2 regions of the Aurantimicrobium photophilum genome follow, and region 2 is predicted to be linked to the other one. Evidence: predicted binding sites of a transcription regulator. Region 2 holds the regulator's gene; the other holds the start of a gene.
What was found. The regulator LexA, encoded in region 2, represses DNA repair genes until DNA is damaged. The targets are predictions, from matches to a motif close to TCGAACANNTGTTCGA.
Positions count from the first base shown of each region.

Region 1: AURMO_RS07670 (acetoacetate decarboxylase family protein) is a predicted target of LexA. The motif match lies at 2,450-2,465, and genes of this name have one in related genera.

Region 1 is NZ_CP023994.1:1,528,286-1,537,424, forward strand. Features, by position in the region: gene AURMO_RS07660 (GNAT family N-acetyltransferase) at 1-477, shown strand, start outside; gene hisC (histidinol-phosphate transaminase) at 481-1,548, opposite strand; gene AURMO_RS07670 (acetoacetate decarboxylase family protein) at 1,603-2,418, opposite strand; gene AURMO_RS07675 (APC family permease) at 2,586-4,094, shown strand; gene AURMO_RS07680 (FumA C-terminus/TtdB family hydratase beta subunit) at 4,161-5,813, opposite strand; gene AURMO_RS07685 (quinone oxidoreductase family protein) at 5,835-6,800, opposite strand; gene AURMO_RS07690 (pyridoxal phosphate-dependent decarboxylase family protein) at 6,840-8,246, opposite strand; gene AURMO_RS07695 (ABC transporter ATP-binding protein) at 8,396-9,139, shown strand, end outside.
Region 2 is NZ_CP023994.1:1,019,879-1,029,017, forward strand. Features, by position in the region: gene AURMO_RS05035 (YhgE/Pip domain-containing protein) at 1-1,352, shown strand, start outside; gene AURMO_RS05040 (SseB family protein) at 1,380-2,192, opposite strand; gene priA (bifunctional 1-(5-phosphoribosyl)-5-((5-phosphoribosylamino)methylideneamino)imidazole-4-carboxamide isomerase/phosphoribosylanthranilate isomerase PriA) at 2,201-2,935, opposite strand; gene hisH (imidazole glycerol phosphate synthase subunit HisH) at 2,954-3,586, opposite strand; gene hisB (imidazoleglycerol-phosphate dehydratase HisB) at 3,583-4,191, opposite strand; gene AURMO_RS05060 (histidinol-phosphate transaminase) at 4,211-5,305, opposite strand; gene AURMO_RS05065 (LysM peptidoglycan-binding domain-containing protein) at 5,387-5,839, opposite strand; gene lexA (transcriptional repressor LexA) at 6,111-6,785, shown strand; gene AURMO_RS05080 (methylenetetrahydrofolate reductase) at 6,847-7,794, opposite strand; gene clpX (ATP-dependent Clp protease ATP-binding subunit ClpX) at 7,918-9,139, opposite strand, start outside.

The DNA.
Region 1 (9,139 bases), 510 kb from region 2:
CCTGATGCTGCCGGCATGACTGCCGAGATTGACCGCCGCCTTGGACTCTACGCGCAGGGAACCATGATGCCGTTTGCCACTATTGATGTGGAGTCGGGTAAAGCCATTGGCATGACCACCTTCATGAACATGAAGCTCGAAAACTTCAAGATCGAGATCGGTTCCACCTGGATGGCGGCCAGCTATCAGGGAACCGCTATCAACCCCGAAGCCAAACTCCTTATGCTCAGCTATGCCTTCGACGTACTGAATTGCAACGCTGTTGAGCTGCGCACCCACGAGAAGAATGCTCAGTCTCGAGCAGCTATTGAAAAGCTCGGCGCCAAACTCGATGGCATGCTGCGCAACGACATGGTCATGGGCAATGGCACCCTGCGCAACACCGCCGTCTACTCCATCACCAAGGACGAGTGGCCTGGTGTTCACGACGGTCTCATTGCCCGCCTCGATGATCTTGAGCAGGCAGAAGAGGCCTAAGAACTAGCCTCGGTTATACGAACCGAGTGCCTCCACCAATGCCTCGTTGGCTTCAGGGGATCCCACTGAGATGCGGATTCCGGTGCCGCTAAAGGCCCGACCAATGATGCCGCGGCTCATCAGGTGAGCCTGAAGGGCATCGGTTTCTTCCCCTGCTGCAAGCCACACAAAGTTAGCCTGCGAGGCAGGAGCGTCCCAGTCGGTGGTGGCGAGGTAGGCCTCAAGCTTGGCGCGTTCTTCGAGAAGAACATCAATGCGTGCCTGTAGTTCAGGCTCTGCCAATAGTGATGCCACACCGGCAGCCTGAGCAATGTCGGTCACGCCAAAGGGCAAAGCGACTTTGGCAAGACCTTCCATCACCTCGGGGCGTGCAACGGTGTAGCCAAGACGCAGAGCGGCAAGGCCGTAGGCCTTGGAGAAGGTGTGAAGAACTGCAACGTTGGGGAACTCACGGTAGAGCTCCAAACCACGGGCAGCATCAGGATCGTTCTGGAAGTGCACGTACGCTTCGTCGATGACGACGAGTATGTGCGGGGGAACCTGTGCAAGGAATGCTCGCAGCTCTTCATGTCCCACGGCTGTTCCGGTGGGGTTGTTGGGCGTGCAGATGAAGATGAGTTTGGTGGCAGGGGTAATCGCCGCAATCATCGCGGGAAGATCATGCCGGTGATCAGCAGTGAGAGGAACCTCCACCGGAGTAGCCCCGGCTCCGCGCACCAAGATGGGATACGCCTCGAAGGAACGCCAGGCATACATCACTTCATCCCCGTGACCAGCGAAGGCACGAATGAGTTGACCGGCAACTTCGACAGATCCCGTGCCAAAGGCGAGTTCTGATTCCTTCACACCCAGACGCTGGGCCAAAGCTGCCGTGAGCACAGGTGCTGCCATGTTGGGATAGCGGTGCATCGTGGATGCTGCATCCGTAATAGCTTGGATGACCGAGGGAAGGGGCGGGTAAGGGTTCTCGTTCGACGAGAGTTTGTACACCGGACCATCCCAGCCGTCCACGGTGGACTTCCCTGGCTTATAGGCAGGGATGTTCTCGATGTGGGCAGGCTGCTTAATCACAGTTCAACGATACCGGTGATAGTTACCGGTACTTCTGCGCATCGAGAGGGAAAGTTAGATGCTGGGGTTTGAACCTAGGTCGGCGACGAGGGTTCCCCCGTTGAAGGTTGTGCCAACCTCACGGAAGTAGCCACCCAGGATTTTCTCAACAGGCAAGATTGAGCCCAGCTCGTCCCACTGCGAATCTCCGAGAGTCAACTCTGCGGTTCCGCCCCAGGCCTGACCGAGGTCAAGGTCAACGCCACCCATTGTGATGAGTTGGTCAAGAGAGTTACCAGCACCTGGGGTGATCGATGGAACCCAGCGGTTGTGAAGCATCTTGTGACCGTTGACGAAACCGTTGCTTTCGACGGGACCGGTGAGGGTCACCTTTGCTGAAGCGAGACGGTGGTCATAAGCGGCCAGGCTTGCACCGAACTTGGCGCCTGCTTCGAGGGTGGGGGTTGCCTTACCTCGGTTGTAGACGCGAGTGGAATGCATGGATCCTAGCTTCTTGGGGTAGCCCTGGAACCAGCCACGAGCCATAGCGAAGTCCTTGGTTACCCAGATGGCCACGCAGCGACTGTAGGTGACGCCTTCGTACTTGCAGCGGACAACCACGAAGGTTTCCATGTACTGCGAGCGATCGGGATCGAGAAGTTCTTCGAAGTCGTCAGAGCAGGACTGCCAGTCAGCCCAAATCAGTGCCACAGCACCGGGCTCTTCGTCGGCAAGCTCGAGTTCGGGAGGAAGAATGGCGCGCACGTTGGCAGGATCGGTCAGGTACTCGACAGTGAGTAGCGTTCCGGAGTAGTGCCACGGCATCTCGGGAATGATGGCGCTCTTCCCGGTTGGGGTCTTGGGCGCAAGAAAACCTTTGAGTTCAGTCATAGGACAAGATTATATGGTCATTCGTATCCAAACAAACATATTTTCGAAACATAACGTTTAGGCGAAAATGCACTGTTTGGCTTGACGTCGACCTTATTTATTGGGAAAGTTAGAAAATCGTTTCTATCCGAACGATTATGGATATGAACTCAATGAGGAGATCAATGATGTCAACCGCGCAAACGGCTGAAGACACCTCCCTAAAGAAGGGACGTCTTGGCGTCCTGGGAATCGTCTTCTTCGTCGTCGCAGCTTCCGCGCCCCTCGTGGGCATGACAGGTGCTGTTCCTGTCGCCATGCTCGCCGGTAACGGCGCAGCCGCCCCAGGCGCTTACCTCGCCGTGGGCATCGTCCTGCTCTTGTTCAGCGTTGGTTACACCGCCATGGCGCACAAGGTCACCAACACTGGTGCTTTCTTCGCTTACGTCGGCCGTGGCCTCGGCATCAAAGCCGGTGTTGCGTCCGCATTCATCTCCATCGTGGGATATGTCACCATTCAGCTGGCCATCTACGGTTTCTTCGGTGCGATTCTTTCCGGCCAGATGGCTGCCCTCGGACTTGAACTGCCATGGTATGTCTGGAGCATCCTTGCATGGGCTCTTGTGACCGCATTGTCACTTCTGAGTGTTGATGTCGGAGCCAAGGTTCTCGGCACCCTCATGATTCTGGAACTTCTTTCGCTCATCATCACTGCCATTGCAATCCTTGCTAACGGCGGTCCTGAGGGCTGGAACATTGGTGCATCTTTCGCTCCTGACCAGATCTTCGCAGGTGGCTTCGGCGGCGGTGCAGGTATCGCTATTGCTTTCGCTTTCGCTTCCTTCATTGGTTTTGAAGCAACTGCTATCTACGGCGAAGAATCCGTCGACCCTAAGAAGACCGTTCGTCGCGCAACCTACTGGGCTATCGGAATCATCACTGCACTCTTCGCAGTGGTGTCTTTCGCCATGGTTACCGGCATGGGCGCTAACGCAATCTTCGACCAGGTCATTGAGCGTTCATCCATCGAGGGTGTGCCACTGGCTGACCCCGCAGCTGTTCTGTTCTCACTGACAGACCAGTACGTCGGCGGCTGGATGGTTACCATCATGAGCTGGCTCGTTGTCTCGAGCCTGTTCGCTGGTTTGCTCGCATTCCAGAACGCAACTGCTCGTTACTTCTTCGCTATGGGTCGCGGTGGCATCTTGTCAGAGCGCTTCGCTCACGTGAACAAGGCGGGTGCTCCTCGTGCAGGTGTCATCCTCACCTCGATCATTGCTCTCGTTGTCATCGTGATCTTCGCAGTGGCTCAGCTTGACCCCGTACTCAACCTGTTCTTCTGGATGTCGGCCATCACCGCCATCTCGATCATCTTGGTTGAAATCTTGGTCAGCGTTGCGGTCATCGCTTACTTCGCTAAGAACAGCGGTGCGAATGCATGGCAGGGCAAGATTGCTCCTGCCCTGGCAGCAATTGGTCTCGTACTCGGTGAGTACCTGCTGATGAGCCGCTTCAACCTGCTGGCTGGAACTGTTGCCGACGGCGTGGACCCATCGCTTCCTGAAAGCGCATGGGCACTGAGCCCCCTCGGCTGGTTCCTGGTGCTGCTGCCCTTCATCGCTGGAATCATCGGCTTCATTGTCGCTGCAGTCCAGGGTAAGGAAAAGGCTGCACTGACCGAGGACATTCTGTCCTAACCAGTACACAAAACTGGGGCGCTCATCTGCATAAGATGGGCGCCCCTTTTGTGTGTCTGGAAGCTACTAGGCCGTGCGGGTGGGGCCCAGCAGAATGGGCTTCTTTTGATCCATCGTGAAGAAGTCATTGCCCTTGTCATCGACAACAACGAAGGCAGGGAAGTTCTCCACCTCGATCTTGTAGACAGCTTCCATACCCAGCTCGGGGTAGTCAATGATCTCCATCGAGCGAATGCTGTCTTGAGCCAGGCGAGCAGCAGGGCCACCCACAGAACCGAGGTAGAAGCCGCCATAGGTGCCACAGGCCTTGGTCACCACCGAGGAGCGGTTTCCCTTGGCCAACATGACCATGGAGCCACCAGCCTTCTGGAACTCCTCCACATAGCTGTCCATACGACCAGCGGTGGTGGGTCCGAAGGAACCCGTAGGTAGACCTTCGGGGGTCTTTGCCGGACCTGCATAGTAGATGGGGTGATCCTTGGCGTAGTCGGGCAACCCTTCACCCCGCTCCAGGCGTTCACGCATGCGTGCGTGAGCAATATCACGGGCCACCACAATGGTTCCGGTCAACATCACACGCGTGCCAATAGAGCAGGCGGAGAGCTCCTTGAGGATCTCCTCCATCGGCTGGTTCAAGTTGATGGGAACACCTGGTGAAGCCTGCTCGATTTCCTCAAGACCTGTTTCAGGAATGAAGCGTGCTGGGTCATGTTCAAGCTCTTCAATGAAGACACCCTCAGAGTTGATGGTGGCCAGGAGCTGACGGTCAGCCGAGCAGGAAACAGCAATGGCAATCGGCAGCGAAGCGCCGTGGCGAGGAAGACGAATAACACGAACGTCGTGGCAGAAGTACTTACCGCCGAACTGCGCACCAAAACCAATGGTTTTGGTCAGTTCGAAGACCTTCTGTTCGAACTCGAGGTCACGGAATCCCTGACCCTCCTTGCCACCTTCGGTGGGAAGCGAGTCGAGATAGTGGGTGGAGGCTAACTTAGCTGTCTTCACTGCGTAGTCAGCCGAGGTTCCACCAATGACAACGGCCAAGTGATACGGGGGGCATGCTGCGGTTCCCAGGCTGGCGATCTTCTCGCGCAGGAACTCCAACAGACGGGTCTCTTCCAGAACAGCCTTGGTCTCTTGGTAGAGGAAGGTCTTGTTCGCACTACCACCACCCTTGGCCATGAAGAGAAATTCATAGCTGTCGCCCTTGGTCAGTGAGATATCCACTTCAGCAGGCAGGTTGGTGCCGGTGTTGACTTCTTCCCACATCGAGGTGGGAGACATCTGCGAGTAGCGCAGGTTGAGGTCGTGGTACGCCTTGGCAATACCGTTCGTGATGTATTCAGCATCACGACCATCGGTCAGAATGCGGTGACCGCGCTTGGCCATGACCAGTGCCGTGCCAGTGTCTTGACACATGGGCAGCACACCACCGGAAGCCACGTTAGCGTTCTTGAGTAGGTCTAGGGCCACGTACTTGTCATTGCCCGATGCTTCAGGGTCTTCCAAGATTTTGCGCAGCTGGGCGAGGTGTGCTGGGCGCAGGTAGTAGTTGATTTCCTTATAGGCGGTGTAGGCCAAGAGCTCGAGTGCCTCAGGAGAGACCGAAGTGAAGGTGTGCTCACCGAGGGTGACCGATTCAACGCCTTCGTCACTGAGCAGAGTCCTGTCGTAGTCCGTGGACTGGCGGTGCAGGATCTGGTATTCGCCCTTGTTCATCATTGCCTTATTTCTGTTAACTCAAGGAAGTAATAAAAGTTTGCCGGTGGTTTTGCGCCCAGCCAAGTTGTCTTGAGCCTGTGCAGCCTCTGCCAACGGGTAGGTGCCACCAATGCGCACGTCAAGTTTCCCCGCAACCACGGCTTCTGTGAGCTCGCCCCAGCGCCAATTGCGCTCTTCGGCCGTTAACAAGTAATTCCACAGTGTGGGTCGAGTAATAAACAGCGAACCGCCGGAATTCAGGCGCTGCAGATCGAATTCCGGAACAGGACCAGACGCTGCCCCGAAGAGCACCATGGTCCCACGGATAGCCAGAGACATGAGTGAGCGATCAAAGGTGGCCTGGCCAACACCGTCATAGACCACATCAACACCGCGTCCATTGGTGAGCTCACGAACCCGAACATCAAAGCCCTCATAGTCCAGCACCTCGTCTGCACCAGCAGCACGAGCAAGCTCTGCCTTGTGTTCATCGGAGACGGTGGTGAACACACGAGCACCGCGCAGCTTGGCCAGTTGTATCAGCAGCAGGCCAACACCACCGGCTCCGGCATGAACCAGGGCAGTGTGCTCAGGTCCCAGCGGGAAGGTCGAAGATGCCAGATAGTGCGCGGTCATGCCCTGCAAGGGAAGAGCAGCCGCAGTGAGGTCATCCATGCCTGCGGGAATATGCAGTGCCTTCTCCGCAGGAACGAGAGCGAACTCTGCATAGGTCGAGATGCCGTCAGTGAAGACAATGCGCTGACCAACCTCCAGGTTGGTTACACCTTCGCCGAGAGCTTCGATTGTTCCCATGCCTTCAGCACCCAAGATGTGGGGAAGCGGGATGGAGTAGATGCCCTTGCGCTGGTAGATCTCAATGAAGTTCACACCGGTCGCACGCATACGCACAAGCACCTGTCCGGGACCCGCAACAGGGGCTTCAACCTCGGTGTAGTTCAGGACTGAAGAGTCACCGAACTCGGAGACAACAATGGCTTTACTCATAGTCTCAAGTCTGTCACTGCCAGAACGAATACTTCTGCCTCAGCGCTTGTTGCCCAGGTCCTCGATGACCTCGAAGAGGACATCGACGTCACTGAGCTCAGTGCGGAAGTTGGTGAAGCAGGGACGCAACCACGTCTCGCCATCGATCACAGCGGGCGAGAGGAAGACTCGGCCGTCCTTCTCTATGGCAGAACACAGCGCTGCGTTGTGCTTGCTGATCTGTTCGGGGTCGGTCATGCCGTGAGGAATGTGTTGCAAGGGAACGATGGAAAGTTGCGGACGGTGATGCAGAACACGGAAAGACGCATTCACGCTGGCACGTGAATAGGTTTCCTGAGCCAGCTCAATGTTCTTCGTGATGGCAGAGCGGAACTCTGATGCACCATGAGCCTTGAAGCCAAGCCACAGTTTGAGTGCACGTAGCGGACGCGAATACTCCAGCGTCACATCAACGGGGTTGGGCTCTTCACCCTCGTGCGGCATGTAGGCCTCGTTGTGGCCAAAGGTTGCTGCCAAGGCTGCGTAATCCTTGACCAGCACAATCGAACAGGCCTTCGGCACAAACAACCATTTGTGTGCATCGATAGTGACCGAGTCAGCCAACTCAATGCCATCAAAGAGGTCACGAGCAACATCCGTACCCGCAGCAGGAGCACCATAGGCACCATCGACGTGCATCCAGATGTTGTAAGTCTGGGCAATGCGGGCAATCTCGCGCAGAGGATCAATCGCGCCAGTCAAGGTGGTTCCTGCACTGGCAATGATGCACATCGGCTTCACACCAGCAGCCATATCTGCCCTGATCTGCTCTTCCAGAGCAGCAGGGACCATGCGGTGTTGCTCATCAATCGCAATAGATCGCACCGCACGGGTGCCCAGGCCCAACAGTTCCACAGCGCGCTTGTTGGAGTAGTGGGCTTCGCTGGAAACATAGACCGCCATGGGGCCGGTGTTACCCATCTCACGAGACTCAGGAACAGCACGATGACGAGCTGCGGCGAGCGCAGTGATGTTACTCACCGTTCCCCCGGAGGTGAAGAGTCCCCGAGCATTGGGGAAACCAATGAACTCCCCTAACCACTTACTGGTTTGCACTTCAAGGGTGGAAGCGGCACGGGCATCAACAGCCAAGTTGATGTCATAGGAGGCAGCCAGGAAGTCTGCCACGGCTCCAATTTCGAGGCCGCTGGAGCCGATATAGGCCAGGAAGCGGGGGCGCGATTGTGCCAGCGACTGATCGAGGACATCTACAGCCTGACCTAGAGCGTCTGTGTGAATCATGCCCTGTTCGGGCAGGGTCTCTGCCAACAACGCCGCGGTGGCGGCGGTGAGTTCTGGCTCACTCTCACGTGCTTTATCGAAACCTTCCCAGACCTGCGTCACGGTGTCGAAGGTTGCCTGGAGAACATCACGACGTTCATCGCCTAAGCGGAGATTGTGATTCATGTCTTTAGGATACAAACGGGCCCCACTCCCTCACAGGGTCGAGTCGACGAGTATGTCCCGCCTACTGGACGTTCCCCTCACGTGAGGAATAACTGTGCCACTTCCCGAGTTGGTACATTGAGAGGTCGAAGCACAGGAGCAGCGTGGCAATTACCCAGCAGCAGAGCGGTCAGCTGAGCACATTCAGCAGCCTGCGTCGGGTGTACCCATTCGTGCAAGGCGCCCTGCCCCTCCTCTTTGTCGGCATCTTCGTTTCTCTAGCTGCCGTAGCCACCGCATTGACCATTCCCTTCGCCCTGCGCTGGCTCGTGGACAACCCACTGAGCACGGGCGACGTGGCACAAATTGTGCCTGGTGTCGCTGTGATCTTCGGCCTGGGTATGGCCGAAGTGATCTTCATCTATCTGCGCCGCTGGATCACCTTAGCTCCCGGCGTTCACCTCGAGGGCAAGATGCGCAATGCCATCTATGTCCACCTGCAAAAGCTTCCGGTTTCTTTCCATGACAAGTGGCAAAGCGGCCAGCTGCTCTCACGCGCCATGGGTGACATTAGCACCGTGCGCAGATGGATTTCCTTCGCCTTGGTGCAGCTCGTCACGAGCACCATCATGCTCGTGGCGGGCTTCACCCTCCTCTTTGCTTTCAATGCTGTGCTGGGCGCCATCTTCCTAATCTGCTCACTCCCCCTGATCATCATCAGCTTGCGTTTCCAGCGCACTTTCACCACGTTGGCCAGGAACTCTCAAGACCAGCAGGGTGATTTAGCCACGTCCATTGAAGAGTCGGTTCACGGCATCCGCGTGCTGAAGTCTTTTGGTCGAGCCGGTGAAGCTCTCGAAGAATTCCTCGAGCAGGCCAATATCTTGCGCGGCACCGAACTTGCCAAGGGCAAG
Region 2 (9,139 bases):
GCGGTAAGTATGTCGCCGCCGTGACCATCCCCAAGAACTTCTCCAAGGTAGCGACTTCTTCCTTTAGTGACGCTTCCAACCCTCAACAGGCCATCATTGACGTCACCTCGAGCGATAAGACACGCCTGGTTGATGACGCCATCACCACGGCGATTACCTCAACCGCAGTCAACATGCTCAATCAGCAGCTCAGTGCCAGCTATATCGAGAACGTTCTAATTGGCTTCAGCACGTTGAGCGAAAGCCTGGGCAAGGCAGCATCTGGCGCTCATGACCTCAGCAGCGGCCTCGGAACACTCGCCGATGGAGCCACCCAGCTCTCCACCGGCGCAAGTCAGTTCTCCAACGGAATGTGGACTCTCCAGTCTCAGGCTTCTTCCATTCCCGGTAATGCACAATCACTAGCTGATGGTCTTGCTGGCCTCTCTGCCACCTGCACCCAGGTTGTTGTTGCCCCAGCACAAGCCCAATTCTGTGGAGGGCTCGCCCAGCTCTCTGGCGGCACTGCTGGCCTTGCAACGGGTCTGGGTGGTCTCAGTGACGGAATTACCAAACTTGCAGCTGGAAGCACCGACATCGCCACCGGAGTCGAAGGCATTGCCTCTGGAACCACGGCGATTGCTAGCGGTTCGACTGAACTCGCAAACGGTCTCGATACCGCGGTAGAAAACATCCCGGTCTACACCGAAGCAGAAACCAAGAAGCTCTCCGAAGTAGTCACAGCTCCTGTTGGGCTCAAGGATGCCGGCAACCTCAGCTTTGGCGCGAACAGCACTCCACTCTACGTCGTGCTCTCGCTCTGGATTGGTGCTCTGGCCATCTTCGTTGGTCTGCGCACACTCCCCCAGCGCCTGCTTGAATCAACCCGTTCCTCGCTCTCACTTGCCACACGATCCTTTGTGATCCCTGCTGTGGTCGGCATTGCGCAGGGCGTTGCTGTCGCCACCGTCATTGCTGTGGCCAACGGCTATGACCTGGGTGAATGGGCCAGCGTGGCAGGCATTGCCGCCCTGATTGGTATTGCGTTCACGGCAACCAACCAAGCACTCAACGCTGTGCTCGGTGGTTTTGGCCGCATGGTGTCACTGGCGGTGGGAATTCTCATTCTGGTCACCGGCGTGATCTCGACAGTGCCGGCTCTGCTGGACACACTCCTGGGATTCACCCCTGCCAACGATGCCGTGACCGCACTCCAAGCCGTTATCAACTCTGGGAATGTCTCTGGGTTTGCTTCAGCTGTCACCGCGCTGGTGCTGTGGAGTCTTGGTGGTGTTCTAGTGACCGCACTAGCCATCTCACGCAAGCGTCACGTCTCCATCACCACACTCAGCAAAGAAACCCAGCCCGTCTAGGGCTGGGTTTCTGCTGAAGTTCCTCCGCTAAACAGCGGGAACGAGCTGAAGACGCATCGAGTCCACACGCTCGGAGAAGATGCTTTGCTGTGCCCATTTGTTGGACAGTGAGCGGATAACACGCTCTACTTCGTTTTGCTCAAGGCTCGGTGGCAAGACAACCTGAACGACGAGCTCTTCATCGAATCCGCGCGCATCAGGATCACCCGAGGTGAGGCGAATAGCCTTCACAAAGGGTTCGTCGGTGATGGATTCGTCAAACACCTGCTGAAGCATGGGGTCAATCTGATTAGGAACCCAGGGTGTGCCCTTCGCAATGGCTTCAACCGTGGGACGTCGAAGAACAATCTCGGTTGAACTTTGTGGGTCCACAACCATCCACTGCGCACCGTCCGCAGCAGCAGCGAGCGCAGCACGACGAGCTTCAACAGGAACGGGACGAGCCTCAGGCTTCCACTTCTGCATTGCCTCTACGGAGGTGAAGACAGGAAGAACCTTCTGACCGTTAGGCCCTGCCACGGTGACGATGGCCAGTTCTTGAGTCTTGTCAACGACAAGTCCAGCCGCGTTCACGCCCACTTCTCCTGCTTCAGCAAGGAGAGGAATAAGGAAACGAGAAACACGAATTGCGTCCACGACGTTCAAGTGACGACCAGCACGCTCTTCGGAATCCAAAGGAAGGGCGTGGAAAGTATCCAGAGCTAGCTTGAGCCGCTCAGGGGTGGTGCCATCATCAGATGCGAAAGGGTTCGCTTCAAACTCGCGGCCTTCCCAAGGCTGCCCCGCAGAATCTGCGTGGTCGGAAGAACCAAACATATGACCGTCGTGGTTGTGAGACATGGTTGTTCCTAGTTGTAGGCGACCTGGATGGCCTGCTCAAGCGTGAACTTCTGAGCATAGAGAGCCTTGCCCACGATTGCACCCTCCACGCCGATAGGAACGAGTGAACGAAGTGCAACGAGGTCATCCAGGCTGGCGATGCCACCTGATGCAACGACGGGCTTACCGGTCTTCTCAGTAATCGCAGTCAGAAGCTCTAAGTTGGGTCCGTTGAGCATGCCATCACGGGTGACATCAGTCACGACATAACGGGAGCAGCCAGCATCTTCGAGGCGTGCGAGAACATCCCAGAGGTTTCCGCCTTCTTCGGTCCAGCCACGTGCTGCAAGGGTTTCTCCGCGCACATCTAGACCCACAGCAATTTGCTCACCAAAGCGAGCAATCGCCGAGGCTGCCCAGTCTGGGTTCTCCAGAGCAGCTGTGCCGAGGTTCACACGAGTTGCGCCACTTTCGAGAGCGGACTCGAGTGACGCATCATCACGAATACCACCAGAAAGCTCAATTTTCACACCAGGAACCTCGGTGATCACACGACGCAGCAGGGCGCGGTTCTCGCCGCGACCAAATGCTGCGTCGAGATCGACGAGGTGAATCCACTCAGCGCCTTGACGAGCCCAGTCGGCCGCTGCATCAACGGGATCACCAAAGTCAGTCTCAGTGCCGAGAGCACCTTGGGTGAGGCGAACAGCCTTGCCTTCAGCAACGTCAACAGCGGGCAGCAGCTCAAGAATGGGCGCAGTCATGAGTAGATATTCCTTTAGTTAGAGAGTCTCGAGCCAGTTGCGCAACAGCTGAATACCTGCTTCGCCAGACTTTTCGGGGTGGAACTGGGTAGCAACAAGAGGGCCGTTTTCAACAGCAGCAATGAAGCGCTGTCCGTGTTCAGCCCACGTCACTGAAGGCTTCGGGAACGGAGGAATGACATCGAGATTCCACTCGGTCACTCCATAGGAGTGCACGAAGTAAAAGCGCTCGTTCTCGATTCCCTTGAAGAGTTTCGAGTTCTCGCCCACCTCGACGGTGTTCCAGCCCATGTGGGGAAGAACAGGTGCCTCGAGCTTGTGCACGGTTTCTTCCCACTCGCCTAGTCCTGGAGTGTCCACGCCACCCTCAAGCCCGTTGGCAAACATGATCTGCATGCCCACGCAAATACCCATGACGGGACGACCACCAGCAAGACGACGCTCAATGATCTCGCCACCATCCACGGCGTTGAGTGCTTCCATCACGGCAGCAAAAGCGCCGACGCCTGGAACAAGCAGACCATCAGCCTCAGCGCACTTTGTTTTGTCGCGCGTCAGTTCGACCTTTGCTCCTGCGAGCTCCACCGCTTTGATAGCGGAGTGGATGTTCCCCGTGCCGTAGTCGAAAACAACGACGGACTTTTGGGTCACAGAGCACCCTTAGTGCTGGGGATTCCCTGCACGAGAGGGTCAAGTGCCTTGGCCTGGCGGAATGCACGAGCAAACGCCTTGAATTCTGCTTCAGCGATGTGGTGTGGGTCGCGACCGTTCAACACCGTGATGTGGGTGGTGAGACCTGCATTAAAGGTGATGGCTTCGAACACGTGACGAACCATGGAACCAGTGAAGTGACCACCAATGAGGTGGAATTCAAAACCAGCAGGCTCACCTGAGTGCACCAGGAATGGGCGTCCAGAAATATCCACGACGGCCTGCACGAGTGCCTCATCGAGAGGAACCAGAGCGTCGCCGAAGCGGGAAATACCAGCCTTGTCTCCCAGTGCTTCGCGAATTGCGAGACCAAGAGAAATACCAATGTCTTCAACTGTGTGGTGAACATCGATGTGGATGTCACCGGAAGCCTTGACGGTGAGGTCAGAAAGAGAGTGCTTAGCAAACGCGGTCAGCATGTGGTCGAAGAACGGAACAGTCGTCTCGATGTTGCTCACACCCGTGCCATCAAGATTGATCGTAAGTTCAATGCTTGACTCGCTCGTGGTGCGAGAAATGCTCGCAATGCGCGGTGCTGTAGTCATATGACCAGTTTAGTAGGGCTTAGAGAGCGCCATTGATCGAGCCATCGAGGGCTGCCAGTGCGTTCAAGAACTCCGTTGTTTCTGCTTCAGTTCCTGCCGTCACACGTAAGTGGTTGGGCATATCAATATCGCGAATGATGATGCCCTGAGCCAGAAGCTTCTCAAAGACTTCTTGAGGATCACGAACACCACCAAAGAGTACAAAGTTCGCACTCGAGGGATAGGGGGTGTATCCCAGCACTGCCAGCTCTGTAACCAAGCGGTCACGCTGCTGGCGAATGTCTTCGACCATGGCCAGCATGGCTGGAGTGTGTGCCAATGCGCCTTCTGCCGCCGCCTGCGTCAACGCAGATAAGTGATAGGGCAAACGCACTAAACGTAGCGCATCAGCAACAGCAGGATCGCCTGCCAAGTAACCCAAACGAGCACCAGCAAAGGCAAACGCCTTACTCATGGTGCGAGAGACAACCAGTCGTGGACGACCAGCCAACAACGTCAACGCCGTGGGCTCACCTTCAGGTGCAAACTCTGCATACGCTTCATCAACGAAGACAATGCCGTCCGTTGCGTCATAAGCCGCAGCAATGGTTTCCAACGACACCGGTGTGCCCGTGGGGTTGTTGGGTGTGCAGAAGAAGACGATGTCGGGCTTGTTTTCTTTGATTGCCGTAACTGCAGTGGCTGGTGAGATTTCGAAGTCCGCATCACGCTGGGCAGGAATCCAGGTAGTTCCCGTTCCCGAAGCGATGATCGAGTGCATGGAATAAGTGGGCGGGAATGCCAGAACAGAGCGTCCTGGACCTCCGAAGGCCTGCAGGAGCTGCTGAATAACCTCATTAGAGCCGTTTGCTGCCCAAATGTTCTCAGCAGAAAGACCGTGACCAAGATACTCAGCTAGGGCAACACGAAGATTCGTGAATTCACGATCGGGGTAACGGTTGATGTTCCCTAGGGCGGTGTGAATGCGCCCCATGATGTCCATGACCACCTGGGGTGGCACGGGGTGGGTGTTCTCATTGACGTTGAGCTCAACCCGAACATGTGCCTGTGGTGCGCCATACGGCTTCAAGCCACGCAGGTCATCACGAATGGGGAGGTCTTCAAATGAGGTCACGAGATAAGTTTACGGGCGCTTGAAACACACAAATGCCGGCCCCAAAAGGGACCGGCATTCGCAGGAAAAGGGAGGAAAGGTTTAGTACCCGGCAGGAATCGCAATCTTCTGACCAGCCTGCACTTCACCGTGAAGCTGGTTGAGGGAGACAATCTCGGCAACAACATCGCGAGGATCTGCGTTGGGGGCAATCTCCTGTGCAAGCTGCCAGAGGCTTTCACCCTGAGCGATGGTCACGTAGGTGAAGTCGTTTGCTGCGCCTTCAGCAACAGCAGCTGCACCACCACTGTTGAGTGCTGCTACAAGTGCGCCGATCACGAGGGGCAGTGCTACTGCGGCGGTGAGGACACGACGTCCACGCTTGGTAATGCGAAGACGGGTCTTGGGTTCTGCTGCGGGGAGGAAGTTCACATAGGTCACGTTGTTAATCTGGTGCGACCCACGGACATTGCCAGCTGCGCTGCATGGTTCGTCGATGTAGTCAGGCTCAACGGGACGGTGGATTGGTGCGGTGAATGCGAGTACTGCGCTCATGAGATTCTCCTTTTCCTGGTGTTTATCTCGAATCGGGCCCTCGGCCGGGAGAACCCGATTCGAAGATATATTTCGAAGATATATTCGTATTTCTTCAATGTCAAGTACATATTGAAGGTTGATTGTGGATAAACCTCAAGAATCTTCGAATATGTGTTTGTTTTATTGACATTCTTCGAATACTCTTTCGGTATTGAGAAAAGTTCATCATGAGCCACGGACATTCACGTTCGTACAGCCCAGGACTTACCCAACAGAAACGGAAGATGCCATGACTGAGTCACCAGCTGGCGAAAGCAAACGACGCAAAGGCATAAGCGCGAAGCAGCAGCTCATCCTCGACGTCATCACTGCTTACATTGATGAGAACAGCTACCCACCCTCCATGCAGGAGATCGGTGATGCAGTAGGTCTCTCCTCGCTGGCGAGTGTCACCTACCAACTTCAACAGCTTGAACTAGGTGGCTACATCCGCCGCGACCCCAAGCTCCCCCGCGCACTTGAGGTACTCGGCCAGGGCACCGCTGCCCGCACGCCAGCACCTGTTGCTGACAACGTGTTCCCCATGGGTGAAGCAGTTCAGGTTCCGCTCGTAGGACAGATTGCTGCTGGTGGTCCCATTACAGCCGAGCAGAACACCGAAGACACCATGGCTCTCCCCCGCCAGCTTGTGGGCCAGGGAGAACTCTTCATGCTCAAGGTCAAGGGTGAATCCATGATTGATGCCGCGATCTGCGACGGTGACTTCGTCGTGGTCCGCAGGCAGCAGACAGCAGAGAACGGTGACATCGTTGCAGCCCTGCTCGATGATGAAGCAACCGTCAAGGTCTTCCGCCAGCGCGATGGTCACACCTGGCTCTTGCCTCGCAACAGCAACTACGAACCCATCTTGGGCGACCACGCCACCATTATGGGAAAGGTTGTGACAGTTCTTCGATCTGTCTAACCCCACAAACGAAAAGTCCCGCATGCTGAATACAGCGTGCGGGACTTTTTATGTTTATGAATTATTGGAGACGGCGAAGCACATCCACAACCGGACCGCTTTGATTGAACGCATAGAGGTGAATACCTGGCGCTCCCCCGGCAATGAGCTCCTTAGCTAGGCTCACCGCGTGCTCAACACCGATCTCGCGCTGACCTTCAGTGGTGGGCTCAATCTCGAGAGCAATCTCGAGATCACTGGGCATTTCTTCACCTGAGATCTCGATCATGCGACGTAGTCGCCCCGGGCTGATCACGGGCATGATGCCCGGAATGATGGGCATGGTGAGGCCTGCTTCTTTGGCCTTCTGGGCAAAAGAGAGGTAGTCATCTGCGTGGAAGAAAAGCTGGGTAATAGCTAGGTTGGCTCCCGCTGCTTCCTTTGCCAGCAGAACATCAATGTCTTGAGTTTTTGAACGTGACTGAGGGTGCCCATTAGGGAATGCAGCAACACCAATGCGAACAAATTCACGCTTTTGGCTCAGGCGGGTAGCACCGGCATGCCAACGGGGTTCTTCTTCAAAGACGAAAGGCTCTCGCTCGGCCTGTACTCGGTGAATGAGCTGTGTGAGCTCTGCTGCACTGCCGAGGTCCCCAAGGAAGTCTTCGCCCTCCTGAGTGCCCTCTGGTGGGTCTCCACGCAGGGCGAGGAATGATCGCACACCAGCGTCGAGAAAAGTCCTTACAAGCTCATTGGCGCCCTGATAGGACTCGGCAACACACGTGAGGTGCGCCATGGGCTCCACGTCGGTGTTCGCGAGGATGAACTTCACGCAATCCAAAGTGGCATCACGTGAGGAACCACCAGCGCCATAGGTGACGGAGATGAAGTCGGGGCCCGTGGCAGCCAGTTCGAGGATGGTCTTGTTGAGTGCTTCACGCAGGTCTGGATTGCGTGGTGGATAGACCTCAAAGGAGAAGGGCACGCCAATGTTGAGCTCTGTTGAGCTAGTGGCTGGTGCGTTACTCATCGATATTCCTCGGGGCACAATTCGCATGAAGGATAAACAGGATTGTTATCCGCGAAGCGTGGGCCGGGCTCGGCAGTCGCTTACTCACCAGTAATGGCGATATAGAAATGTTAGCAGTGCTGTTTAGGCAGTGCGTTCTTCAGGCGCATCCACGATGGCAGAAGCCAGGCGAGGCACGATGGTGGGTGCCGCGTTCTCGCTCACACATTCGGCCGTGATGATGACCTTGTGAATCTGATCGGTTGAGGGAACCTCGAACATGATGGGACCAAGAACGTTTTCCAAGATGGCACGCAGGCCACGTGCACCGGTCTGGCGAAGGACAGCAAGATCAGCGATGGCATCGAGTGCTGCAGGCTCAAACTCGAGCTCCACATCATCGAGAGCAAACATGCGCTGGTATTGCTTGACCAGAGCATTCTTGGGCTCCGTCAGGATGTCGATGAGGGCACTGCGGTCCAGCGGCGACACCGTTGCAATAACGGGAAGACGACCAATGAACTCAGGAATCAAACCAAACTTGTGGAGGTCTTCAGGGAGAACCTCAGCAAAGAAGTCGCGCGCTTCGTCCTTGCTCTGCAAGGGTGCACCAAAGCCGATACCGGTCTTGCCCGCACGCGACTGAATGATGTCTTCTAGGCCCGCAAATGCTCCGGCAACGATGAAGAGAACGTTGGTGGTGTCGAGCTGAATAAATTCTTGGTTGGGGTGCTTACGGCCACCCTGCGGTGGAACGGAGGCAACTGTGCCTTCCAAAATCTTCAGCAGTGCCTGCTGAACACCTTCACCAGAAACGTCACGAGTAATCGAAGGGTTCTCTGCCTTGCGGGAGATCTTGTCGATTTCATCGATGTAGATGATGCCCTGCTCCGCACGCTTGACATCAAAGTCAGCAGACTGGAGCAGCTTCAAGAGAATGTTCTCCACGTCTTCACCAACATAGCCGGCTTCCGTCAGCGATGTTGCGTCAGCAACAGCGAACGGAACATTCAGACGACGCGCAAGAGTCTGAGCAAGATACGTCTTACCGCAGCCGGTGGGACCGATGAGAAGAATGTTGCTCTTTGCAATCTCAACTTCGTTGGCCTTGTCTTCAGCAGTCTTGACACCCTCCCCTGCGCGCACACGCTTGTAGTGGTTGTAGACCGCTACGGAGAGAGCCTTCTTGGCTGGCTCCTGACCGATGACGTATTCCTCAAGGAAGGTAAAGATTTCGCGGGGCTTAGGCAGATCGAAATCTGCAATGACGCCTTCTTCGTTGGCTTCTGCCAGACGTTCTTCAATGATCTCGTTGCAGAGTTCCACACACTCGTCACAGATGTAGACGCCGGGGCCCGCAATGAGC